Regions from separate parts of the Pseudomonas rosaeacicularis genome, predicted to be linked through region 1. Evidence: predicted binding sites of a transcription regulator. Region 1 holds the regulator's gene; each other region holds the start of a gene.
What was found. Region 1 encodes FliA, which starts transcription of late flagellar genes. Its sites were predicted from a motif close to CTAAAGTTTNNNNNNNNNNNGCCGNTAA; they were not measured.
Positions count from the first base shown of each region.

Region 1 (2,267 bases):
CGCGCCGCCCAGGAAGTGTTGCTGGTGGTCTGCGACGAGCCGACCTCCATCACCGACGCCTACGCCCTGATCAAGCTGCTCAATCGTGATTACGGCATGAACCGTTTCCGGGTCCTGGCCAACATGGCGCAGAGCCCGCAGGAAGGGCGCAACTTGTTCGCCAAGCTGACCAAGGTCACCGACCGTTTCCTGGACGTTGCCCTGCAGTACGTCGGCGCCGTGCCGTATGACGAATGCGTACGCAAGGCCGTGCAGAAGCAGCGCGCGGTGTACGAGGCGTTTCCACGCTCCAAATGCTCGCTGGCGTTCAAGGCCATCGCGCAGAAAGTTGACACCTGGCCGTTACCGGCGAACCCGCGCGGCCATCTGGAATTTTTCGTCGAACGTCTGGTGCATCACACCAGCGCAGGGCCCGTGTCATGACAGCAAGTGGGTATCGCATGTACAGCAAATCATCCCGTGATTCCCAATACGAGCTGATCGAGCGCTATGCGCCTCTGGTCAAGCGAATTGCCTACCACTTGCTGGCGCGTCTGCCGGCCAGCGTGCAGGTCGAAGACTTGATCCAGGCCGGCATGATCGGCTTGCTCGAAGTCTCGACCAAGTACGACTCCACCAAAGGCGCCAGCTTCGAGACCTACGCCGGGATTCGCATCCGCGGCGCCATGCTCGACGAGGTGCGCAAGGGTGATTGGGCACCGCGTTCGGTGCATCGCAACACGCGCATGGTCAGTGACGCGATTCGATCAATTGAAGCAAAAACCGGCCGCGACGCTAAAGATCACGAGGTTGCGGCCGAACTCCAATTGAGTCTCGATGATTACTACGGGATTTTGAACGATACCTTGGGCAGCCGACTGTTCAGTTTCGACGACCTGCTGCAGGACGGCGAACATGAAGGGCTGCATGAGGACGGCGCAAGCCAGTCGCTCGAGCCGTCGCGTGACCTGGAAGATGAACGTTTCCAGAGCGCGTTGGCTGAGGCCATTGCCAATTTGCCAGAGCGTGAGCGCCTGGTGTTGGCGCTGTACTACGACGAAGAGCTTAACCTCAAGGAAATCGGTGAGGTCCTGGGTGTCAGCGAATCGCGGGTCAGTCAGTTACACAGCCAGTGCGCAGCTCGTTTGCGAGGGCGTTTGGGAGAATGGCGAGCGCGTTGACAGGCAACGCGGCGGACCCATTGGGGCCGTGTTACCTGTAAAGCCGGCTGTGCAGAGCGTTCGTGGGAAACAAGAGAGACAAGGCTTGAGCCGGTCAGCGCAGACGCACATCGCGTGCGTCGCGCCGTGGTTCATGCCTGTTGATTTGCCAAGCCCGTCGTCGTTTCGTGCAGCCCGGTCAGCGAGCTGTACCGGTTTTGATTGAACGCGCGTCCAGGTGCTGGGCGCGTTAAAGACTGCTTGGAGGTCGAATTGGACAAGAACATGAAAATCCTCATCGTTGATGACTTCTCAACGATGCGGCGGATCATAAAAAACCTGTTGCGTGACCTTGGGTTCACCAACACGGCGGAAGCAGATGACGGCACGACCGCATTGCCGATGCTGCAAAGCGGCTCTTTTGACTTTCTGGTAACGGACTGGAACATGCCTGGCATGTCCGGCATCGACCTGCTGCGTCAAGTCCGTGCCGATGAGCGCCTGCGCAGCTTGCCGGTATTGATGGTCACCGCTGAAGCCAAGCGTGAGCAGATCATTGAAGCCGCCCAGGCCGGGGTAAACGGTTACGTGGTCAAGCCTTTCACAGCGCAAGTGCTGAAAGAAAAAATCGAGAAGATATTCGAGCGCGTCAATAGCTGATGTTCGCTGCGAGGGCGCTATGGATTCCAAAGATTCGACAATGGGTGACTTTGAGTCGACCCTGAAGAAACACGCACAAGAGCTGGTCGCAAGCCTTGAAAAAGGCAAGTTCGGCGAAGCCGTGCAACTGATCCATGAGCTGAACCAGACCCGCGATCGCGGCCTGTATCAGGAAGTCGGCAAGCTGACGCGTGAGCTGCACAGCGCCATCGTCAACTTCCAGATCGACCCGACCATGCCGCAAGCCGAAGAAGTGTCACAGATCACCGACGCCACCGAGCGCTTGTCGTACGTGGTCCGGCTGACCGAAAACGCGGCCAATCGCACCATGGATCTGGTGGAGCAAAGCACCCCCTTGATGAACGGACTCACGGCCGACGCCAAAGCGTTGAGCGCCGATTGGGGCCGCTTCATGCGTCGCGAAATCGGTGCCGAGGAGTTTCGTGATCTGGCCAAGCGTGTCGACGG
Region 1 covers NZ_JBSKHT010000026.1:68,806-71,072, reverse strand. Annotated here, with positions in the region: gene fleN (flagellar synthesis regulator FleN) at 1-423, shown strand, start outside; gene fliA (RNA polymerase sigma factor FliA) at 420-1,160, shown strand; gene ACWKWM_RS26990 (chemotaxis response regulator CheY) at 1,425-1,799, shown strand; gene ACWKWM_RS26985 (protein phosphatase CheZ) at 1,819-2,267, shown strand, end outside.

Region 2 (2,267 bases), on a different contig from region 1:
CCGGCGATGTCAGCGAGCTTGCCGTTGGTGGACTCAAAGTCCCCGATCATGCTTTCGAAATGTCCGGAAGCGCGCTCGACGACCTTCTGGGTTTCACGGGCGCTGTGGCTGATCTGCGTGGTTTGCTCGTGGGTCGAACCGACTTCCAGCAGCATGGCGTCGATGTTTTGCGAGATGTCATCGGTGGCGCGGCTGACGTTCTGCGCCAGCGTACGCACTTCGTCAGCAACCACCGCAAAACCACGGCCACTCTCCCCCGCACGCGCCGCTTCGATGGCCGCGTTGAGCGCCAGCAAGTTGGTCTGGGAGGAAATCTGCTGGATCAGCCCGACGATGGATTTGATGCTGGAGGAGCGTTGATTGAGCGCCGACACCAGCGTGCCGAACTCATTGAGGCTGCGGGAGATTTCGCTGATGTTGCCGGTCACCTCCAATAGCTCTGAATAGGAGGCACGCGCCATGCTCAGGTTCTGCGCGGTGGTACTGGAAATGCCTTGCGTCTGCTGCGACACCTCTTCGATGCGCCCCACTGCTGTGTTGCTCTGCTCCATGACTTCCTTGGCAAAACGCGCCTGATGGGTGGCGCTGTCGCTGGAGTCGCTGATGTTCTTGAGCGAGCGCGCCGACTCAACGGCAATGTGCACGGTCAGCGCCTGAACGTTGCTGATGATCTCCCGCTGTTTGGCCAGAAAGCGGTTGCAGGTGCTGGCCAGCACGCGAATTTCATCGTGGGTCAGCAGCGGCAGATCCTTGGACAGATCGCCCTCGCCGTTGGCGATTTCTTCCAGCGCATGAGTCATGTACGTCACAGGCCGCACGATGAGATGACGGAAATACCAGACCATGAAACTCACCAGGCACAACGTGAACAGCGTGCTGAACAGAATCGCGTTGCTCAGGCCATCGAGTTTGCCCTCGATCTGCGCCAGCAACCCGGGGTCCAGTTGCGCGTTGCGCAGCTGAAACAGGATGTCGGCACGAATGCTCAGCGCCACCCAGTACAGCAAGCCACTGACCACCACCAGCAGAAAAAGGCTCGACAACTTTTTAGTCAACGAGTCGAAAAACTGCCTTTCGATGGACTCGTACAAGGCCTTTAACGTCTGCATGCCGTGGCTCCCTGGGGCAAGATGGAAAGTGGTGCTCTAGGGGATATGAATCGGCTGTTGGGGCGAAAGCTTTAACGTGGGATTGTGCTGACGATCTGCCGGGCACGGCCGCTATGTAAATGCCTGCTTACGGCGGGTGGAATCCGACAGTGTTTGAGCGGTGGTCAGATCGGGGCCGCTGCGCAGCCCATCGTCGGCAAGCCGGACTCCTACGCCCTTCGGGCAGAATCAAAAGTGCAGAGTTCGACATCTCACCGCTTCTGCCCGAAGGGCGTAGGAGTGCAGCTCGCTGACGATCTGCCGGGAACCGGCAGTAAATTCTAAGGACGGAGCAACTGTAGGAGCGAACTTGTTCGCGAGGCGCCATCCCGGATATACCGGGATAACCGCTTCGCCAACACGTTGGCTCCTACAGAACCGGTGTTTATTTCAGATCAAACCGGTCAAGGTTCATCACCTTGGTCCAGGCCGCCACGAAGTCGCGCACGAAGCCTTCCTGCGCGTCCGCACTGGCGTAAACCTCGGCCAGCGCGCGAAGCTGAGCGTGTGAGCCAAACACCAGATCGACGCGAGTTCCGGTCCATTTCACGGCACCGGTTTTACGATCGCGACCCTGAAATTCGTCCTTGCCTGGCGCGATGGCGTTCCACTCAGTGTTCATGTCCAGCAGGTTAACGAAGAAGTCGTTGGTCAGCGCTTCTGGACGCTGGGTGAACGCCCCGTGTTTGCTCTGTCCGACATTGGCATTGAGCACCCGCAGCCCGCCCAACAGCACGGTCATTTCCGGCGCGGTCAACGTCAGCAGTTGCGCTTTGTCGACCAGCAACGCTTCGGCCGAAACCGTATATTTGCCCTTCAGATAATTGCGGAAGCCATCGGCGATCGGTTCAAGAAAGCCGAAAGACTCAACATCCGTCTGCTCCTGAGAAGCATCCATACGGCCCGGTGTGAACGGAACTGTCACCGACTGACCGGCGTTTTTCGCTGCTTGCTCTACACCCGCACTGCCCGCCAGCACGATCAGGTCGGCCATTGAGATTTTCTTGCCACCCGACTGCGCGCCATTGAACTCGCGCTGGATGCCCTCCAGGGTTTGCAGCACTCTGGCCAATTGCTCCGGCTGGTTGGACGGCCAATCCTTCTGCGGTGCAAGACGAA
Region 2 covers NZ_JBSKHT010000003.1:203,219-205,485, forward strand. Annotated here, with positions in the region: gene ACWKWM_RS05530 (methyl-accepting chemotaxis protein) at 1-1,109, opposite strand, end outside; gene katG (catalase/peroxidase HPI) at 1,534-2,267, opposite strand, start outside.
Region 2: ACWKWM_RS05530 (methyl-accepting chemotaxis protein) is a predicted target of FliA. The motif match lies at 1,157-1,184, and genes of this name have one in related genera.

Region 3 (2,267 bases), on a different contig from region 1:
CGACCTGGTGCGTATTGCGCTTGAGGATCGGCAAGCAATAGAAGTGCGGGCGAATACCGCCAACCAGCATGTGATTGCGGTTGTAGAGCAGGTGGTGGGCCGTAATGGTCGCCCCGACATTAGCCGACGCTTCATTGACGAACTGCACCGCCTCGGCGGTGGTGATGTGTTCAAACACCACTTTCAGCGTCGGCAGCAGTTCGACTACACGGCGCAGATGCTCGTCGATGAAGATTTTTTCGCGGTCGAACACGTCGATATCACCGCGGGTGACCTCGCCATGGACCAGCAGCGGCATACCGACTTCGGCCATGGTCTCCAACGTCGGCAGGATCTTGTCGATACTGGTGACGCCTGAGTCGGAGTTGGTGGTCGCACCTGCCGGGTAAAGCTTGGCGGCGTGAACGAAGCCACTGGCCTTGGCAGCGCGGATGTCCTGCGGGTGGGTCAGGTCGGTCAGATAAAGCACCATCAACGGCTCAAAGCGGCTGCCAGCGGGACGTGCAGCCAGGATGCGCTGACGATAACCGTCGGCCTCCTCGGCATTGCGTACCGGGGGGACCAGGTTCGGCATGATGATGGCGCGGCTAAAAGTGCGAGCAACGTCCGCGACGGTGTGGGGCAAAACAGCGCCATCACGAAGATGGATGTGCCAGTCGTCGGGGCGCAGGAGGGTCAGGCGGTCGGACATTGGGGATTCCAGGCGGGTCAAACTCGCTGGGAATGCTACCGGAAAAGACACTTCCAGGCACTCGCTATCAAGTTTTACAGGAAGGAACCGATAGCCACTCGTAAGTCAAAAATTTTGTAACGCGGAAAAATCTTTGTGGAGCCTCCCGTGCGCCAGCGATATCTAGCCCTGCTCAGCGTGTTTGCCAGCCTGCCGGCCATGGCGATCACTTTCCAGACGCGTCTGGAAAATATTGAGTGGAAGGTAGAAGGCGATCAGTTCGAATGCCGTCTCACCCAGCCGATTACCGACTTCGGTGCCGGTGAGTTCGTGCGGCGTGCCGGCGAGCAGGTGACCTTTCGACTCAGAGCTACCGGTTATTCGCTAGGGGTCGGTTCCGCCACGTTGCTGGCAGCGGCCGCGCCCTGGCAGCCGGGTAGGGGCGATCTTAATCTGGGCGCTGTGAAAGTAAGCAACGGCCAAATTCCCTTCAACACCTCCCAAGCCCAGGCGGGCAGGTTGATCAGCGGGTTGATGGACGGTCGCAGTCCGGTGATCCGCCACGTCGCCAGGGACGGCGGCGGACCAATGGAGGTCCGCTTGTTGCCGGTGAAATTCAGCAAAGCCTTCAGCGACTTTCAGATTTGCACTACAAAGCTTTTGCCGATGAACTACGAGCAGGTCAAACAGGCGGAAATTGGCTTCCCCGGCGGAGGGATAGACCTGGATGCAGCCGGCAAGGCAAAGCTGGACGTAGTGGTGGCATACATGAAAGCCGATTCGACAGTGAATCGTGTCGAACTGGACGGCCATTCGGACAACAGCGGCAATCGCCTGACCAACCGGGATTTGTCACGTCGTCGAGCCCTGGCCGTGATGGATTACCTCAAAGCTCAGGGGATCCCGGAAGAGCAGGTCACTCTGCGGTTTCACGGGGAGCGTTACCCGCTGGTACCCAATACCAACAATGCCAACCGGGCGCGTAATCGTCGCGTGAACCTCCACTTGGAGCGCGTTGTGCCGGACACCAAGCCCGCGCCAGTCGCCGCTGCAAACACCGCTCCATCGACCTCCTGAACGTCTAACTCCACGTCGTAGCCATGACATTATTTGTCGCTTCGTCGTCACAAGCTGTCGCGAGACTGTAAATTCACGGCCCAGGTCGTTAGAATCGACGGTTTTCCGTACAACGCGTTGGAGTGATGGCATGGCGGACGTAAACAAGGTAGTTCTCGCGTATTCCGGGGGCCTGGATACTTCGGTAATCCTCAAGTGGTTGCAGGATACGTACAACTGCGAAGTGGTGACTTTCACAGCCGATCTCGGTCAAGGCGAAGAAGTTGAGCCAGCACGTGCCAAGGCACAAGCCATGGGCGTCAAGGAAATCTACATCGACGACCTGCGTGAAGAATTCGTACGCGACTTCGTGTTTCCGATGTTCCGCGCCAACACTGTCTACGAAGGCGAGTACCTGCTGGGTACCTCCATCGCCCGCCCACTGATCGCCAAGCGTCTGATTGAAATCGCCAACGAAACCGGCGCCGACGCAATCTCTCACGGTGCCACCGGTAAAGGTAACGATCAGGTTCGTTTTGAA
Region 3 covers NZ_JBSKHT010000003.1:140,583-142,849, reverse strand. Annotated here, with positions in the region: gene pyrC (dihydroorotase) at 1-691, opposite strand, end outside; gene ACWKWM_RS05265 (flagellar protein MotY) at 839-1,747, shown strand; gene ACWKWM_RS05260 (argininosuccinate synthase) at 1,878-2,267, shown strand, end outside.
Region 3: ACWKWM_RS05265 (flagellar protein MotY) is a predicted target of FliA. The motif match lies at 758-785, and genes of this name have one in related genera.